3 regions of the Rossellomorea sp. NPDC077527 genome follow, and region 1 is predicted to be linked to each of the others. Evidence: riboswitches for the same ligand, from Rfam matches in the RefSeq annotation. Region 1 holds a riboswitch; each other region holds the start of a gene.
The links. Region 1 has a riboswitch for S-adenosylmethionine ahead of ACIGG7_RS08790 (methionine ABC transporter ATP-binding protein). Riboswitches for the same ligand answer to the same signal wherever they lie in the genome.

Region 1 (6,230 bases):
TATCCTTTTCGTGTTTTTGTTAAACATTGGAACATTCTCCAGCACAAAAAAAAGACAGCCCTGATTTGGCTGTCTTTTCTCCCTTATTTACTTGAACCAAATTCATTCCATATTCCCTCCAAAAGCCCCTTATCCGTCAACAGTTCATACCCCGTCAGCGCAAGTGCTTTTGCCCCGATCACAAGGGCACGGTCACCCTCGGTGGATTTCGCCGCTTCCCTGAATTCGTTCGTGTGGACGACGAGGGATTCTGGGCCGATTTTGATATAGGGATGGATAGTCGGTACCACCCGGCTGACGTTTCCGGCGTCGGAGGAGCCGAGTCCCTTTCGTTCCGTATCGTCAAAGTATTCCCCTAATGACTCGATGGAGCGCTGGAATACTTGATCGAAACGGCGGTTGAGCTGAAAGTGATCGACTTCATTTTGGATTTTGATGACATTCAGTTTCGTCCCGGTGGCAATTGCCGATCCCTCAGCGATCGCTTTTACTTTCTTCGTGACTTCATTGCATGCTTCCCTGGTTGCAGCCCGTATATAGAAGCGGGCTTTGGCATAGTCAGGGACGATGTTTGGCGCGTCCCCGCCGTGGGTGATGATGCCGTGGATCCGTACATCATCGGTCACGTGCTGACGAAGGGCGTTAATGCCGTTGAACAGCTGGATCACACCGTCGAGGGCATTAATGCCGTCTTCAGGGGAGGCTGCCGCATGGGCTGACCTTCCTTTAAATTCGAAATCAAGCGGGTCCACGGCAAGAGTTTTCCCTGTCTGCGTTGTTCGGTTGAACGGATGAACCATCATACAGGCATCCACTCCTTCGAACAAGCCTGCCTTTACAAAACTGCCCTTCGCACTTCCGTTGGGTCCACCTTCCTCGGCAGGAGTTCCGAACACCACCACTTCCCCACCTGTTTCATCGAGTACGGACGACAGGGCGATGGCCGCCCCGCAGCTTGCCGTCCCGATGATATTGTGACCGCAAGCATGACCGAGTCCAGGCAGGGCGTCATATTCAGCGAGGTAGCCGATGACCGGACCTTCTTTCCCTGAATGTTTGCGTGCCACAAAGGAAGTTTCATGCCCCGCCACTCCTCGTTCAATGGAGAACCCGTTTGCTGCAAGGAGGGTGGTCAAGGTTTCTGAAGCAAAGAACTCTTCATTTCCGATTTCAGGTTTGTCGTGGATCTGATGGCTGGTCGACACGAGTTTCACCGCCAATTGATCGACTGCAGAGAGAATGTTTTGTTTACGATCGGCCATCACTGCTGGTTGACTCATCTCTTTTCCCTCCTAATGCAATTCACTGACCGGCACGAATGTCGGGATCAGGGAATCTTTGTATGATTTCTTGATATGTTCCGCTACATCATCTTGCTGGTAGAGCTCCACAATCTTTTTATAGGTTTTATTGTCTTTATCTTTTTTCTGGGCTGCGATGATATTGATGAACGGCTTGGATTCCGCCCCTTCGATATAAATGCTGTCGTCAACCGGGACCATCCCTGCCTCAACCGCCACACCATTATTGATAATTGATGCCGCAACATCCGGCAGTACCCTCGGTGTCTGGGCAGCGACGACCGGTGTAAATTCAAGGTTTTTCGGATTTTCTTTGATGGCTTCAAGACCCTGTGACTGATCAAATCCTTCTTTCAGTTGTATCAAACCTGCTTCCTCTAGTAGGAGAAGGGCACGACCAAGGTTCGTCGCCTCTTGAGGAACGGCTACTTTACTGCCTTTCGGTAAGTCTTCTACCGATTTATATTTTTCCGAATAGATGCCCATCGGCGCGATGATCGTCGAGCCGATCGGTACAAGATCCAGATTATGTTCTTCCACGAAAGAATCAAAATACGAAATCGTCTGGAAGGCGTTCAGGTCGATATCCCCATCGGCCAGCGCCTGGTTCGGTCTCACGTAATCGGCAAACTCCACAATCTCGATGTCAATCCCTTCCTTTGCTGCTTTCTCTTTCATATACTCCCAAATCGGCACCCCAGATCCATTCACACCGACTTTAACCACTTCTTTTTCACCTGAACCGGATGCACTGTTTCCCGAGCAACCGCTCAAGATAATGGTGATTAATAGGATGGCGATACCTGCTAGACTGATTGATTTTTTCATATTCCTCTCTCCTAACGTCTCCTGATGATTTTTGATAATGTATTCCCTGCCGTCTGCAGTCCCTGCACCATCACGATTAAAATGATAACGGTCACGATCATGACGGATGTTTCAAATCGCTGATATCCGTATGCGATGGCCAGATCTCCAAGGCCACCGCCACCGACTGCCCCGGCCATGGCCGATGCACCGACAAGGCCGATGGTCGCAATCGTGATATTCAGGACCAGTGTACTCAGTGCTTCCGGGATGAGGATCCCGAAGATGATCTGCCACGGCCCGGCCCCCATGGACTCCGCCGCTTCAATGACACCCGGTTCCACTTCAAGGAGCGAACTCTCTACCAGTCTTGCAATATACGGTGCGGCAAATACGACCAGCGGTACGACAGCCGCCCCCGTTCCGATCGACGTCCCCACTACCAATCTTGTAAAAGGGATGATGGCCACCATCAAGATGATGAACGGAATCGAACGAAACACGTTGATGATGCTGCTCAATACGGAAAAGACGGCTTTATGTTCAAGTAAGTGCCCCTTCCTCGTCACCACGACGATGATGCCGAGGGGAAGCCCGATCAACGTGGCAAATAGAAGGGAGAATGACACCATCGCCACGGTATCCCATGTCGCTTCAATAATTCTTGGCCAGAATAATTCCCAGTTAACTTGCACGCTTCTCCACCTCGCTTACGAATAATCTGTTCTTCCAATAATCCAAGATTTCTTCCGTTTCGTTCTGGCTGCCGATGATCTGTACGATGAGATTCCCGAACGGCTTGCCCTGGAGTTCCGTGATCTGGCCGAATAATACATTGATATGGGCATTGAATGTCTTGGCCGTTTCAGAAAGAATCGGCGCGCCCGTTGAATCACCTTTGAAAATGAGGCGGCAGATGCGCCCTTCTTTGCTGTCATTCAATTTGTCTAGAACCGATGCCGGCAGCTGATCATTCATGACGCTCTTCACAAAGTTTCTCGTTGTCGAGGTCTGCGGGTTGGAGAAGATATCGAAGACGCTTCCCTCTTCCACGATTTCTCCATTTTCCATCACCGCGACCTTGTCACAGATTTCCCGGATGACCCCCATTTCGTGGGTGATCATCACAATCGTAATCCCATACTCCGCGTTGATTCTCTTTAATAAGTTCAGAATCGATTCCGTCGTCTGAGGATCAAGGGCGGATGTCGCTTCATCGCAGAGCAGAATCGAAGGCGATGTCGCCAGTGCTCTTGCTATCCCTACCCTCTGCTTCTGCCCTCCTGACAGTTCATCGGGATAATGCTTCGCTTTATCTTCGAGTCCGACAAACGCGAGCAACTCCTTTACTCTCTCGCTGATTTTTTCTTTCGGCCATTTTGCCAGTTTCAGAGGATAGGCGATATTCCCTGCCACCGTCCGGGATTGAAACAGATTAAAGTGCTGAAAGATCATCCCGATACGGTGCCGCTCTTTCCTCAAATCGATGGCCGACTGATCTTTCAGGCTGCGCCCTTCTATGAAAATATCACCCGATGATGGTTTCTCTAAAAAATTGAGACATCGGACAAGCGTGCTTTTTCCCGCTCCACTGAATCCGATCACGCCGTAAATCTCTCCCTTCTTCACTTCAAAGGAAACATCCTTCAATGCGGTGAACGGTCCATCCTTCGTCTCAAAAACTTTCGTAACATTCTGAACTCTGATCATACAGGACTTGCTCCTTTCGCTATGTATTCTTCTTGAATCCTGTCCTGGCTCAAATAAAAAGTGCCCCCCTTCATAAGAAGAGAGGCACAAAAATATGTATATGTCCCGCTCTTCTCATCTTTCAAGTCATATGACTTGATGGAATTGGCACGGTATTCATTAAGAACCCGTTGCCGAGGTATCACAGGGCCAGTCCCTCCACCTCTCTGGATAAGAAGATATCGCTTTATTAAATTAAAGTTATGATGTGTTTTTGCATTAGGGTAATGGTAAAGGATTCTAGTTGGATTGTCAATCCTGTTTTTGAATATTAAAATCCTTTTTGATTTATTTTCAATAATGTTTACTTAATGATTGAATAAATACAAGTGTCAGTTATCTTGCTGCCATCTGCGGATAAATCATCATTCCGTAAGGTTCCTTCCAATTCAAAACCTAGTTTTGCTGCGACCGAACGACTTTTATTGTTTGCTGATTCACATCTTATTTCAATTCTTCTAAACTTGAATTTCTGAAAGCCAAGGTTCGTTAACTCACCTACAGCTTCTGTCATATATCCATTGCCACTAAATGGCGAGTTAATCCAATATCCAATCTCACATTTTGAAATCTTCCAATTCATTCTGTGAAGGCTAGCCGTTCCAATAAAATCATTCGTATCCTTATGAAAGATAAGATAGCGAAGGCATTCTCTTTTCAAAAAATCGATATGGGCGTTCCTCAGGAGAATTTCTGTTTCTTCAACAGTAGGAATGGACTGAAATAAAACCAACCATTTCTTCAGCTCATTAATTGAATCCTTAATCGCTTGGTGTACTACCTTCCCGTCCCCAGCTTGTTGCGGTGCTCGAAGAATGAGTCTATCTGTTTCGATTTGTAACGGAACATCTATTAAAATAGGATCCATCTCGTTTCCCCTCTCTAAAACTTTAAAGTAAGATTTAATGAAAAAACGTTCTCCCTTTTTTATATTTCACCCCAGTTTAGATTTCTGTTAATGTAATTCAACAAAAAAGTACATTAATCCTTCAAGGGATCAATGTACTTATATTAGGTTCTTAGGAATGGGAACTTTAAGATGAACCAATTCATTACCTGCTAACCTGCACTAAATAGTTTCAGGTTTTCTTAAGGCTTTCCTTTTAGCTTAATATTAGGATGAATTTGAATCAAAAACAGTTAGCAATATGAACGATTTCTTTAATTACAGAATCAACATCCTTATTATCTCTAATTACAAATAAATAATCTGCTTCCCCTTCTTCAGGGTCCACAACATCTTTATTCATAGAACCGCTCTGTTGACTATAGAGTACTTCCTTAAAGTTAGAATAAGCTCCCCTAAGTATATTGGTACTTCGTTTACTTTTAATTACTCTTTCATAAAGAACTTCATCAGGAATATCAAAATGAACCAAGATACTTACAAACGCATTTTTATCATATACTTTTTCTAGTAAATACTTTCTCCCTTTTCTAGTAAGGTTTGCACTACTAGCAATAATATGAAAGTCCGTGTGTTCTTTAGCATAATCAACAATCACCTGTGATACAGAATGCTTTAGAATGTTAGGTCCTTGTTTTGGTAATAGATTCTTATAATATGTATTTAAAAATTCAGCGTTATTATCTTGGTCCATTATAAAAGAATTATTTAACTTGCTTTCTAAAGCTTTTGCAAATGTAGTTTTTCCACTATGGGTTTTACCTACTGTTATTATAACTAACCTTTTCATACTTACCCCCTTTTTCATAGAGATTGAGATTTTTAATATTGAATCGCTTTGAGTGGAGTGCACCCTTAATTAGAAAAAATCCCAATTAAGGTTTCGAATCTTCCATTATTGTGCCCGATAATTTATTAGGGCAACGACCTTGATCTGAGTAACTGACCTTCTGTTATTGCCCCAATAAAGGAATAAGGATTTTAATGAATTAGTGTTATAGATTAGCTTCTAAAAATGTTGTAAGTATCTTGTTATATATTGCTGGCTCTTCAATATTTACTGTATGTCCTGTATCAGGAACTAATCCAACTCTAATATCATTATTCAGTTTCTTCATATAAGCCGCTGCCTCTACTTCGTGCATTTCATTACTCCCATTAAGTATTAACATTGGAACTCTTATACTCTTTATTTCTTCAGGGGTAGCACTTGGATACTTATAAGTCATCTGATACAAAACCTTTTTTAAGGTCTTATGCCATTTATCTCCGTGCAGGGACATAAAGTACTCTGCTGTCTCTTTATCGTTTTCCTCAATATTTAAGAAGAATTCATATTGTTTCTCCATAACACTAATTAACTCTTCAGGAATATACGGCGAATAACCAGTGAGCACTATACCTTTTACTAACTCTGGCTCTCTCAGGGCAATATGTATAGCTAAAGATGCTCCTAAAGACAAGCC
Region 2 (6,230 bases), on a different contig from region 1:
GAACTTATCGCTGATGAGATCATAAGCGACTTCCACCTTGTGGAGCTTGTCATTTAGCTCACCTTTTCCATTAAACTGAGTAGGCTCGTCCCCTGCCAAGTCCGTCCATTCCAAGCCGCCATACATTCCTCCTGCACCGATCAGCATACTAATGATGATGGTGATGATGTGCTTTCTGCCCGTCCACTCCATATATTCCCCTCCAGCTACTCGTTTGTTTATGGTCAGGATGACAAAAGCCTGATGAAGAAGAAAGCTTTCCACCCAACGAAAAAAGACACCACACAAAAACGCGTTAAGGCGGTGCGATGTCTTTGCTTATCTAACTATATGCCCGAGGGGGACGAGTTATGAATGACAGGAAATTATTTAATACCCGTCACCACTTTCTGGACTTTATGGTTATTAAGATGGGAAGAAATGATCCCTCCCCACTTTTCAAATTCTACTAGAAACCCATCATGGCCGAATGACGTTGGGATAAAGTAGTGTTCTCCTAGTTGGATTTGGTTTGTGAAGTCCTTTAAGTATTGAGGGGAATAGATCAAATCACCCTCGTAGCCGATGGAGATCAGCTCGCATTGATACGATTCAGCGACTTTTTCCACGCCTCCCCTTTCTCTTCCAATATCATGGGTATTCATGGCTTTCAGAAGGGTAAGATAGCTATTGGGATCAAAACGCTTCCCGAGTTTCTTTCCTTGATAATCCAGATAACTTTGGATATTAAATTGCTCATTGGTCTTCTCCCGCTTGAAACGCTGATCGAACAACTCCTGCGTTCGATAGGTCACCATGCCTACCATTCTGGCAATCTCTAATCCTTTTAAACTGGCACCGTGTGGATAGTGCCCATCGTGAAAATCGGGATCTCCTTCAATCGCTGTGATTCCAATATGATTAAAGGCGATGCCGTAATCATTTAATGCAGGCGAGACGGCAAGGGCGAAGACTTTTTTGATATAAGAAGGATACAGGACTCCCCACTCAAGCGCCTGCATTCCCCCCAGTGAACCTCCGATCACGGCTTCGATATGGTCGACGGACAGCCTCTTTAACGCTTCAAATTGGGCTTGGACCATATCCCTTATCGTAATGTGCGGAAAATCGGAACCGTAACGCTCTCCGGATTCGGCATTGAGAGACGTCGGCCCCGTGCTTCCTTCACACCCTCCCAGTACATTAAAGGCAATTACATTGAAGCTGTCGGTATCAATATACGACCCGGGACCGATCAGTCCATCCCACCAACCACGGTCTTCCCTCGTCCCTGTCACTATATGGGTACCGGTAAGGGCGTGGCATACAAGGATGACGGGCCCTTCTTTATTTCCTGTACGTTCATATGCCAGATTTACATTTTTCATCGTGATGCCTGACTCTAATGTGAGGGATGGGATGGTAATGGAGCTGACTTCGTACGAATATGAGCTCTCCATTCCTCCACCTCCTTTTTGGTGTTGTTTGGGGTGATGAGGGCACCCCGGTTTTCGTTAAGGTGAGCTGATTGGCGTCTTCGATTCCATTGAAATGGCCAGCGTGAACAGGTTTCGCTGATATATTTGACATTTCGCTGATAAAAGGTCCGATTTCGCTAATATATTGAAAATATCGCTGATAAAATCAGATTTTCGCTGATATCTTTCATACCCAGGCCCAGTATGCCCTGTCATTAGCGTCCATCCCCTGATTTTCGTGAATATTACACCCGTGACGTCTCCAACGCAACTTCAATCGCATGATCCAGATCTTCAATCAGGTCCTTCGCAGATTCCAACCCGACGGAAAGCCTCACCAGATCCTCCGTGACACCCGTAGCACGGATCTCCTGATCATTTAATTGCTGATGCGTTGTGGAAGCAGGATGGATGATCAGTGATTTCGCATCCCCGACGTTGGCTACATGGGACCAGAGGGAGATGTTATCAACCACTTTCCGTCCTGAATCCCTCCCCCCTTTGATCCCGAATACAACAATGGAACCCGATCCATTTTTCAAGTATTTTTGCGCCAGTGCGTAGGAAGGATGTTGCGGAAGTCCGGGATAGGATACCCATGCGACACCGCTATGCTGATCCAGGTGCTCTGCAATCTTCAAGGCATTTTCTGTATGACGCTCAATGCGGAGGTGCAGGGTTTCCAGTCCTTGCAGTAACAGGAACGCGTTCTGAGGACTTAAACATGCCCCGAGATCACGGAGGAGCTGCACTCGAAGTTTGGTGATGAACGCCGCCGGTCCTACATCTTGGGCGTAGCGAAGTCCGTTGTAGCTTCTGTCCTCTTCTGTGAATCCAGGGAATTTTTCATGATTCCAGTCAAACTTACCACCGTCTATGACCACACCACCTATCGCCGTACCGTGACCTCCGATCCACTTTGTGGCTGAATGGATGACGATATCCGCTCCCCACTCGATTGGCTTGCACACATATGGGGTGGCAAATGTGTTATCGATGATGAGCGGAATATGGTTATCATGAGCCACTTTCGCGACCGCCTCGATGTCCAGGACATGGAGGCTTGGATTCCCGATTGTCTCAGCGAATATGGCTTTCGTTTTCGGCGTAATCGCTTTACGGAAGTTCTCCGGATCAGTTGGATCTACGAAATGGACTTTGATGCCGTATTTCGGTAGAGTCGTAGAGAATAAATTATACGTACCGCCGTAGAGATTCGTGGCTGCCACGATTTCATCCCCGGCACCGGCGATATTCAGAATGGATAGGGAGATAGCCGCCATTCCAGATGAAACCCCAAGGGCTCCGATGCCCCCTTCTAATAGGGCAAGGCGTTTCTCGAGCACATCAACGGTCGGATTCATGATGCGGGTATAGATATTACCTGGCTCTTCCAGAGCGAATAGTTTGGCTGCATGGTCGCTGTTGTCGAAAACATAGGAAGTGGTTTGATAGATAGGTACCGCTCTTGAGCCTGTGGCTGGGTCCGGCTCTTGGCCGCCGTGAAGAAGCAGAGTGTCGAAATCGAATGATTTGGTCATTTGGAATTCCTCCTAGAGTTTTTTGGATTTGGCGTAAGGTTTCTTTTGTTCACCTGTTGAATAGGATGGTTTTTTCAGCTGCTGAAAATCGGGTCGAGTTCACCTGCTGAACATTTGCAGAAAATCAGCAGCTGAACATCTCCAAACATTCTCCTGCTGAGCACAAATACTGAAGAAGATAGAAGAGGAAAAAACAAAAAACCCTCTTCCTAAGAAGAGGGTCTAATTTAATAGGGTCCTCCTCTTATCTTTCAGGCAGATCGCCTGCAGGAATTAGCACCTTTTCATGTGACGCCTTTCGCGTACATGAAGGTTGCCGGGTTTCATCGGGCCTAGTCCCTCCACCTCTCTGGATAAGAGCATATAGTTGTCAATGTGAAAATTCTTGCGTTGAGATGAATTATAAAGGGTAACCAGCATCAACGTCAAGGGTATTTTCAGAATTTTTTATTTTTTCACCGAAACTGCGATCGCTTCGGTAAATTGAGCTACGATGTCTTCACTATCCTCGATGCCCAACGATATTCGCACCACATGGGTGTTGATGCCAAGTTTCTCCTGTGCCTCTTTCGGGAGAGCACGGTGCGACGTTCCAAGCGGATACGATACCGTGGTTTCCACGCCTGCCAGAGACGGGATGATCTTGATCCAGCCAATTGATTTGAAGAATGTGCTGATGTCACATGTTTGCTCAAGTTCAATCGTCACAATCGCCCCATTTCCTTTTTCTGATAGGTTCGTTGGATAATAGACCGATTTCACTTGTTCATTTTTACGTAGCTCTTCAGCGAGAGTCCCGGCATTATGTGCCTGGGTGCCGACTCTCAGTGCCAGCGTCTTGGCTCCGCGACATGTCAACCAGGCTTCGAATGGGCTTAGGTTTGATCCAATGTTGACCACCTTTTCTTTTGCCTTTTGGACGAGTTCTTCGTGACCTACGACTACCCCTGCTGTGATATCGCTGTGTCCCCCGATATATTTCGTAGCGCTGTGAGCGATCAGGTCAATACCCTCAAGGAAAGGTTGACGCAGATATGGGGTGGCAAACGTATTGTCGATCATCGTTTTCAAGTCATGTCTTTCCGCCAAAGCTACCATGCCGGGAATATCTTCTACACGCATAAAAGGATTCGTAACGGTCTCACTGTATAGCAACTTGGTTTGCGGTGTGATTGCTGCCTCTATTTCGTTCACACTTGTAAAATCTACGAAAGATGTGGAAATACCGAATGAATTTAATTCTTCTTTCAGCATATGGAACGTGCCGCCATATAAATCCTCCGCTGCCACGATATGATCTCCAGACTGAACCACTGCGAGGATTCCCACAAGGATGGCTGACAGTCCCGAGGACGTAGCGACTCCTGCAGGCGCTCCTTCTAGGTCCGCCACCATCTTTCCAAGTTCATCAGTGTTGGGGTTTCCCGTTCTTGTATAGAGGTAGGGAGACTTCCCTTCATAAAAACCCTCCAGCTCTTCAAGTGATGTAAAAGAAAAAGCTGAGGTCTGATAGATTGGCGTTGTCTTACTGCGGATTTCCTGCGTTCCTTTCAATTGGCTATGTACGACTTTGGTGGTGAACTTCATATCCCTGTCATCCTTCCTGAATCTATGTATTTTAAAAAGTGTACCATATTCAGAAGATTGTGAGGAGTGAGAGGATTCCGGTTCTATAAAAAAAGGACCCGTTGCTTAACTGCAACAGGCCCCTGTGGATCAAACGTTTTCTAAACAGCCGATCAGACGATTTTCGATGTCCAATGCCAGACGTTTCAGTTCATCATTGTCCACCATTTCAATCAGCTTGCTCGGTTTCGCCATACCGATCTTGGTTGCTCCGCCTTCTGTGTATACCGTCACTTTACAAGGCAGGAAGTAACTTACGAGCATGCTTTCTTCCAGCACTTTTTTGGCTTCGTGTGGATTGCATACTTCGAGCACGACCACTTCCTCGTTGAAGTCCAGCCCCTTATCCTGGAGCTTCCCGGCAAGGTCAAGATTCCACAGAACACCGAAACTCTCTTCTTTAAGTGCGCTCTCGACAGCTGTCACCGCTTCTTTCACATTCATTGAAACTTCTTTAGTGTAATGGAACATATTGATCCTCCTTTATATGTCATGGTTACTTATACCTCACAGCGTATGTAACGAAACCAGGTCCGTCCCTTCCATTATTCCATCTGTTCGACCATTTTACCCATCATTTCTTCGTTCATGGGTCCGACAATTTTATGTTGAATGATGCCGCCCGTGTCGATCATATAGGTGGTCGGGATTGTAAAGGCACGGTAATCGTCCCCGATATCACCCTTTTCATCCATGAGGATCGGGAAGGTGAGTTCATAGCCGTCGACAAATTGCTGGACCGCCTTCTTTCCGTCATCCTGAGAAGTCAGATTGACAGCCAGGATTTCGACATTTTCTTTTTTCGCATGTTTTTCATAGTACTGCTGCATATGGGGCATTTCAGCTTTACATGGCGGACACCATGTGGCCCAGAAATTCAGGATTACTTTTTTGCCCTGATAGTCCGACAGCTTGACCTTTTCACCATCTAAAGTGGTCAAGGTGAAATCGGGGGCTCGGTCACCCTTTGTCAGCCCTTGCTGCGCATTGGATAAATCCATCGATTCTTTCGCTAATTGCGCCGCTTCTTCCTTTGCTTTCTTTTCCTGCTGATCCTGGAACAGGTTCACCAGAAAAATCCCAATGAGCAGGGCAACGATCACCAGGGCAAAATTCCGTTTATTCAATATGCTTCCTCCTTCCATATAGTAAGATGAGATAGATCATGACAGCAAGATACGTCCAGGTAACGGTAGTAAAAGCAAATCCTTCAAGAATCGATTGAAAAAAGAATTGAAGGAGTGTAAAGACAATAACAAATTGCACTGCCCACAGATCCCATTTTGGGCCATTTGATTTTTTTAATAAAAATACGAGGAGTGTACCGTTGGTGATAAAATGTATAACCGCTAAGAGAAAGTCCAGCTCCAAAAGATGATAAACCATTTCAAAGAAAACGACAGTACTTATCCAGGAAGTGATGACGTTTGTCGAGCTCACTCTCTTTTTTAAATAAATGTAGATCAGCGTCGTCAGTATCCCCAGCCAATACCCAATCTTGCCTCCATGAAAGTAAAGGATCGTCAGGGGATGTTCGATGACCATCGGATAATCTACAACTATGACACTTAGCTTCCATACGATTATAAAGATAAAAACCGCACTT
Region 3 (6,230 bases), on a different contig from region 1:
CAGCTTGCGCTTTATGAACGATGTCCTGGGCACTTTCGGCATCTGATAAGGATGCCTGCAATATTTCACCTAATCCAGGTAATGCTTCTTCAACTTTAAAAACGTACTCCTCGAATCTCTTAATGTCGGGCAGATCTTTTTCAATTTCAATTCCAAGCTCATTGAACAGTTCAAAAATAGTACCATTGACTGTAGAAATAAACGAATCCGTGATTTTATCCACGATTCCACCTGCCCCCGACTCTGTGATCTTGGGTGCAATAGCATTGATCTTTTCGTTGACGTAATATTCCAGGGTTGCCTTTTCTGGTTCATCCTCAATAACGGTAGCTAACTTCTTGGAAAAATCTCCAGGTATAATGATGACAGCAAAATATTCTCCGTACTCTACACGATCCATTGCTTTTTTTCTGTCGACAAACTGCCAGTTCATGTCGTCATTCTTCTTTAATTCGCTTACAAGGTCTTTTCCCACATTCAGGTTATGACCCCTAATGGCTGCCCCATCATCTTCATTTACGATTCCGACGGGAAGCATATCCGTTTTGCTATAAGGATCCCATGAAGCTTCAATGTTAAACCATGCATAAAGAGAAGGCAGGAGCATCAAACCGCCCACTAAAAATGCTGCAACACCGTTCATGGTTACATTTTTAATATCTCTTTTATAAATTCTCCAGATATTTTTCATAGGAAACCTGCCTTTGCACAGAACCTTAGTATGGACTTTAGTATGCCCAACTTCTATATCCTCAGTATTTGATTTCGTAACGAGAGAGCATTCGATCAAAAATTAATTATGGAGGTTAACTTTTAGTCAACATCACTTATTTTCCTGAGGAATGTCAACTATTTATCATCATTAATAGAGAGAGCTTTTTGCTTGTATGTAAGGGAATCCTCCTAAATATAAATGATATACGTTGGTTTATTGATGTATCGAAAAGGGTAAAGAAAATATATTTGGTTTATTCATTTACACAAGTTGGTTTGATGGGGGTATTGGTGATGTCGAGATATGATATTGATGTGAATGGTTCATTATTTGAATGGGACCTAGAAAATGGTTCCTTTACGTTTGAAAATGATGAAGTTGTATCTTTCTGGGTGAATACAGCATTTAAAACACTAATTGATTCAATTGAAGAGATTGCTGGTGAGAAAGAAGCAAGATTGGTCCTTGAAACCGCAGGATACCGAACCGGACTTATCGTCAGTGACTTCTATTTAAAATCGATCGGAAAACCTGAGAAGATTCTCGATAAACTGCCGAATACATATGTGACAGCCGGATGGGGGATTACAGAAATAGTCTCTTATTCTATTGAAGATCAAACAGCAGTTGTGCAATTTTGTAATGGATGGGAATACAAAGTGAACGTAGCTCAAGGAAAAGACGCAGAAGGAACTTTCATGCCCGGTCATTGGGCTGGGGTTCTGACCGGTATATTCGGGTCCAATGTATGGTACAGAGTTGTCAAAAGTCAGATTAGCGGGGACGATTGCAGTGTATATGAGTTTTATCCATCTGATATTTCCCCCTCTTTGAACGTGAAAGCATTATTGGAAGAACAGACAGCAGCCGCACAAAAAGAATTGGAGCGGATAACCAATCAGAGAACAGAAGTATTATCCGAAATCATTAAAGAAATTTCTTCTCCAATCATTCCGGTGTTGGATTCCATTCTCGTTGTTCCCCTTGTTGGGCGCTATAACGAAATCAGAGCGGAAGAATTACTAAACAAAACACTTCTCAATCTTCCGAGGTATAATGCTGATTTCTTAATTATCGATTTGACCAGTCTCAGCTGGGTTGACGACTATACTCTCACATTCATACAAAAATTTGTGGGAGCTTCTTCCCTTTTAGGAACCACTTGTTTGCTTGTTGGGATTTCAACAGAATTAAGTATGAAAGTGACTCAAAGTGGCTTTCGAATGAATCACATCCCCTGCTTCTCCCTCCTTCAGCAAGGAATGAATTATGCATTGGATCAATTAGGGTTGGAGATTGCCAGGAAGGTATAAGATGGTATGACCTACATAACTTCATTTCATATTTTTTTACACTGTCAACTAAAAGAGCATGATCCAGAGGATCATGCTCTTTTGATGATATCATTTATTATGGTTTCGGCTGTTTCCTTTCCGTTTTGAATACAAGCTCCAATTCCCACTCCGTAATATGATGCTCCGGCCAATGCCACATTTGGCATCTCTTTTAAGAGTGTTTGCTCTAATGAATTCACGGATTGATTGTGCCCAAGTAGGTAATTGGGCATCAGATTTTTCCAATTGGTTACTTCAACGGTGATAGGTTCTGCATAAATTCCGATGCTCTTTCTTATATCTTCGAGTGCGACTCGTGTCAATTCTTCGTTGTTCAAATTCTTTAATGTATCATATTGGCTGTTTGAACTCTTATAAAAGAGTCTCACTAGGAGATTCTGGTTTCGGGATGTGTGTTTCCATTTACGACTACTCCAAGTACATGCATCACACTTCACGTCCCTTTCATCGGATACAATAAATCCAGTGCCATCCGCAGGCAGTTCCTCATCACGTACATCGAAAGCTAGGTAAATGGATATCAGGGATGAGTTTTTTAATTGATTGAAGTCACGATCCAATGATTCCTGTTCCAGGATTCGTTGTGTTATATCGTGTGGAGTAGCCAAAATGACATAGTCAGCATGGATGTCTTCATGTCCATTTATCGACAGCTCGTACTTGTCACCGACCTTTCTTAGTTTGGTTGTTTCTGCACCTTTTAGAATGGTGGCATCCGAGCACTCTTCTTCTAAACGGTCAATGATTTTGGCTAAGCCTTTATTGAAAGATACGAATTTTTTATTGGAAGCACCTTTAAATTTCAGTTTATTTGCAGATAATCCTTTAATAATGCTTCCGTATTCATTTTTATAGTCGAGTAGATAGGGTAAAGTAGAAGCCAAGGTCAGTTTATACAAGTCTCCAGAATAAACCCCGGATAATACAGGCGCAATCTGGTTTTCAACCAGTTCTCTTCCCAGGAAAGCTTCCAAAAATTCTCCAATAGAACTTTCCTTGGTAAACCGGGAATTATTAGTCTCCAGATCCAGAAGCGCAGCCTTCTTCCCATCTTCAGAGATCAGGGTACTTTCCCCCAATGCCTCCACATTCATAGGAATACCGAAGATTGAATCAACTGGAATTTTATGCAATTCTCCATTTGTATATATGTAGGATGTCCCGGTTTCGTTGTAAACGAGCTCATCTTGTAGTTGAAGTTCCTCGACCAAAGGAAGGACTGCCTCATGGCGGGCAACTATTGAATCCGCCCCTGTTTCAATTATGTAATCTCCTTCTTCTACAGTTCTGATCTTTCCACCAAGATTGTGATCTCGTTCGATTAACAGTAACTTTAATTCAGATTTATGTTCTTTTGACATTTTATGTAGGTGATACAGTGCCGTTAAACCTGTAATTCCCCCGCCTACGACAACCACTGTTTTCATACCATTCACTCCATACATTTCGTTTATGTATACAGATTATCATGTTTAAAAGTGAATACAAAAAAAATATTTGACAGAAATAAGAAAATTCTCCTGACAACATATTTATTTTCAAATTATATTTATCTAATATACTGGATACATTGTCTTCTTCTTTTCCTAAAAATGTTAAGGAGCTTACAAATACGGGAGATCATTTGAACTCCCGTACCTGGTAAAACATTCATTGGACTGGTCAAATAGTTGAGACACACTCCCTTAAAAACGGGTTCTTCTCCTTGCGTATAATATACCTGTTTAGCTATTCCCTTACTACGCTACATCATAAAGGTAGGCCCTAATTTAAAAACCCTTAAGGACGCACTGTTGATGGGTTGATCCGCGCCAGGATACTGTACCGTCGAAGCTAATCTAACAGTTGTCTGTGAACTATTATCCGGGATAAGAAGTCGAAGGGTCAATGTTTGTCCACCAGTAAGACTTAGAATAGCCACTGATGCACTTACGCTTATTTCTTGACCAGAAAACACAGCCAACCCTGACCTAGTTGCATCAGCAAGTGTTCCATTTACAAATATCCCAAATGCAGCATGTTGACTCCCGGGTACCGGTAAGAAGACTGTTTGCCAAAGTACTGCATAATCTCCATCTTCGGGTACAGTTAGAGAATTAGTCGTTGCCGTAATTCCACCCACCAGGACTGACTCCGGCTGATCAAATTGATTGAAACGAACCAATCTATTTCCATTTTGCTCCAATAGTTGCTCGTCATCATCGAAAATGTTTCCATATATTGGTGAAAAAGTCCCAAAGGGTCCCTGTTCCCCTTGAGGTCCCTGTTCTCCTTGAGGTCCCTGTTCCCCTTGAGGCCCCTGTTCCCCTTGAGGTCCCTGTTCTCCTTGAGGCCCCTGTTCTCCTTGAGGTCCAGGTGGACCAGGGGGACAATCACATTTAAATGGATAAAAGTCACACCCTTCTGGAAAGGATGGAACCTTTCCTCTCAAAGAGCTATTGCCTTTTCGAAGAATAGGAAGTTTTTCGTTAACATATTTTCTCTTCAAAATGTTTCTCCTCCCTAAAAATAAAGTAATATAATACTATTATTATTGTATGGAAGAACTCTGCTTTTGCCTGTTCAAACATCATGAATATGTATAGAGAGAGGAGTATTTAAAAGATATTGTGAAACGACACCGTTTTAATACCCAGTTGACAAATATGAATAATCAACTTTATAATATGTATGACATATCATTTCCATATACTACTTATCCAGAGAGGCAGAGGGACTGGCCCGATGAAGCCTCAGCAACAGATTCTACCCGGTAGAACACTGTGCTAATTCCACAAGCATTGTCTTGAAAGATGAGTCGAAGTTACGCAAAGCCTTCTTCTTATTCTTTAGGAAGTGGGCTTTTTCATTAGGTAGCCTCTTCTTCTATTCTCAGACATAACAATAGGAGTGATTAAAATGGGGAAAATCCTTCAAGGATCCAAACAGGAACGAAGAAACGAATTAGTGAACAAATTAATCGTCCACAACTTTTTCAAAAAAGGTGACAAACAGCTATTTGAATTGAGCTTAGAGGAACTTGAAGAAGAGTATCAATGTATCCAAAATAATTGTCACCCCCATAATGATGTTGGTTCGATTCATTGGAAGAATATTGGGAGGAAAAGTAGCTAAAGAAGCACCAATCCAAGGTGGATTGGTGCTTCTTATTGTTCAGCATTGTCATTCAAACGGGATCTCATTGTGCATTTACTTCAACGGCATCTTTCTTATAGTATGATGCAAAGATTTCCGCAAATGCTTCGGTGGAATTATATAATTCTACTAAGTTATTTTCCACACCGCCAAATTCAAGGAGCATGGCACGTTCCGTTAAGTCCTGATTATAGACTCCATTTCCTTCCGCCCTCGTTTTAACAAAAACTCCGCGACTGATGCCTGGATATTTCTCTTCTAATTTAGCATTTAATTCTTTCGCGATTTTCAAGTTCTTTTCATAGTTTTTATTTTCTTTCCCTACGATAAAAAATAATCGGGCATAGCTCTTACCGTTGATGGTTTTAGTTGTAATGTCTCTTGGCATGGAATCACGATGTATATCAATTAAATAGTTCAGGTTATCATCCTGTGCTATGGCTTCCTGAACCAATCCTCTTGAAAGCTTATAGGATTCGAAATACGTCCAAGACTTATTTTTTAATGCCTGGTTTACATCTGTCTTATCATGAACCACTCCAATTCCCCGAGATTCAAGCTCTTGTTTTAACTTCGACCCGACCGCAATAACGTTTACTTTCTCATTTGTACTGGCAGGATCTTTCGAGTCATTGTTTTTGATTAAAGGACTGAAAGCTTCCCAGCTGTGAGAATGATAAATAAAGACCGATTTATTCTCAATCTCCTGCACTCCATTTCCGGAGTCATGATTCGCTTCATCAATTTGGCTTTGGTCGATTTCCTGATCTTTTAACTGGTCTTCCGTTGGTGCAGGTGATTCGTTCGGAAGATTCGTGATGTCCGTCCCTTTCCCGGCAACTGCTATGTGAGTATGATAATTTTCAATGCCTGGTATCTCCCGACCAAATAGACTTCTGGGATCGAGGAGAGAGACATTCGTAACGCTTTCCAGCCAATCGAAGTCACTATTCATTGCCTCTTTATTCTCGATGCGCAATCCTGTCATCTCCTGTGACAGCAGCATAAGAAAGGTTTCCTTTGGT

Region 2: it holds a riboswitch for S-adenosylmethionine, as region 1 does, so the genes downstream of both, ACIGG7_RS19470 (O-acetylhomoserine aminocarboxypropyltransferase/cysteine synthase family protein) here and ACIGG7_RS08790 (methionine ABC transporter ATP-binding protein) in region 1, are expected to answer to the same signal.
Region 3: it holds a riboswitch for S-adenosylmethionine, as region 1 does, so the genes downstream of both, fbpA (Fur-regulated basic protein FbpA) here and ACIGG7_RS08790 (methionine ABC transporter ATP-binding protein) in region 1, are expected to answer to the same signal.

What each region holds. Positions count from the first base shown of each region.
Region 1 is NZ_JBITVL010000002.1:702,638-708,867, forward strand. Features, by position in the region: gene ACIGG7_RS08775 (M20 family metallopeptidase) at 84-1,280, opposite strand; gene ACIGG7_RS08780 (MetQ/NlpA family ABC transporter substrate-binding protein) at 1,293-2,129, opposite strand; gene ACIGG7_RS08785 (methionine ABC transporter permease) at 2,141-2,803, opposite strand; gene ACIGG7_RS08790 (methionine ABC transporter ATP-binding protein) at 2,793-3,818, opposite strand; SAM riboswitch class I at 3,930-4,035, opposite strand; gene ACIGG7_RS08795 (GNAT family N-acetyltransferase) at 4,162-4,725, opposite strand; gene ACIGG7_RS08800 (AAA family ATPase) at 4,988-5,554, opposite strand; gene ACIGG7_RS08805 (alpha/beta fold hydrolase) at 5,760-6,230, opposite strand, start outside.
Region 2 is NZ_JBITVL010000006.1:88,678-94,907, forward strand. Features, by position in the region: gene ACIGG7_RS19460 (S41 family peptidase) at 1-192, opposite strand, end outside; gene metX (homoserine O-acetyltransferase MetX) at 366-1,439, opposite strand; gene ACIGG7_RS19470 (O-acetylhomoserine aminocarboxypropyltransferase/cysteine synthase family protein) at 1,703-2,998, opposite strand; SAM riboswitch class I at 3,240-3,358, opposite strand; gene ACIGG7_RS19475 (trans-sulfuration enzyme family protein) at 3,446-4,585, opposite strand; gene ACIGG7_RS19480 (DUF302 domain-containing protein) at 4,715-5,095, opposite strand; gene ACIGG7_RS19485 (peroxiredoxin family protein) at 5,170-5,751, opposite strand; gene ACIGG7_RS19490 (hypothetical protein) at 5,744-6,230, opposite strand, start outside.
Region 3 is NZ_JBITVL010000004.1:71,658-77,887, reverse strand. Features, by position in the region: gene ACIGG7_RS14715 (YhgE/Pip family protein) at 1-691, opposite strand, end outside; gene ACIGG7_RS14710 (STAS domain-containing protein) at 1,009-2,028, shown strand; gene ACIGG7_RS14705 (protoporphyrinogen oxidase) at 2,100-3,497, opposite strand; gene ACIGG7_RS14700 (hypothetical protein) at 3,815-4,558, opposite strand; SAM riboswitch class I at 4,763-4,869, shown strand; gene fbpA (Fur-regulated basic protein FbpA) at 4,969-5,184, shown strand; gene spoIIP (stage II sporulation protein P) at 5,249-6,230, opposite strand, start outside.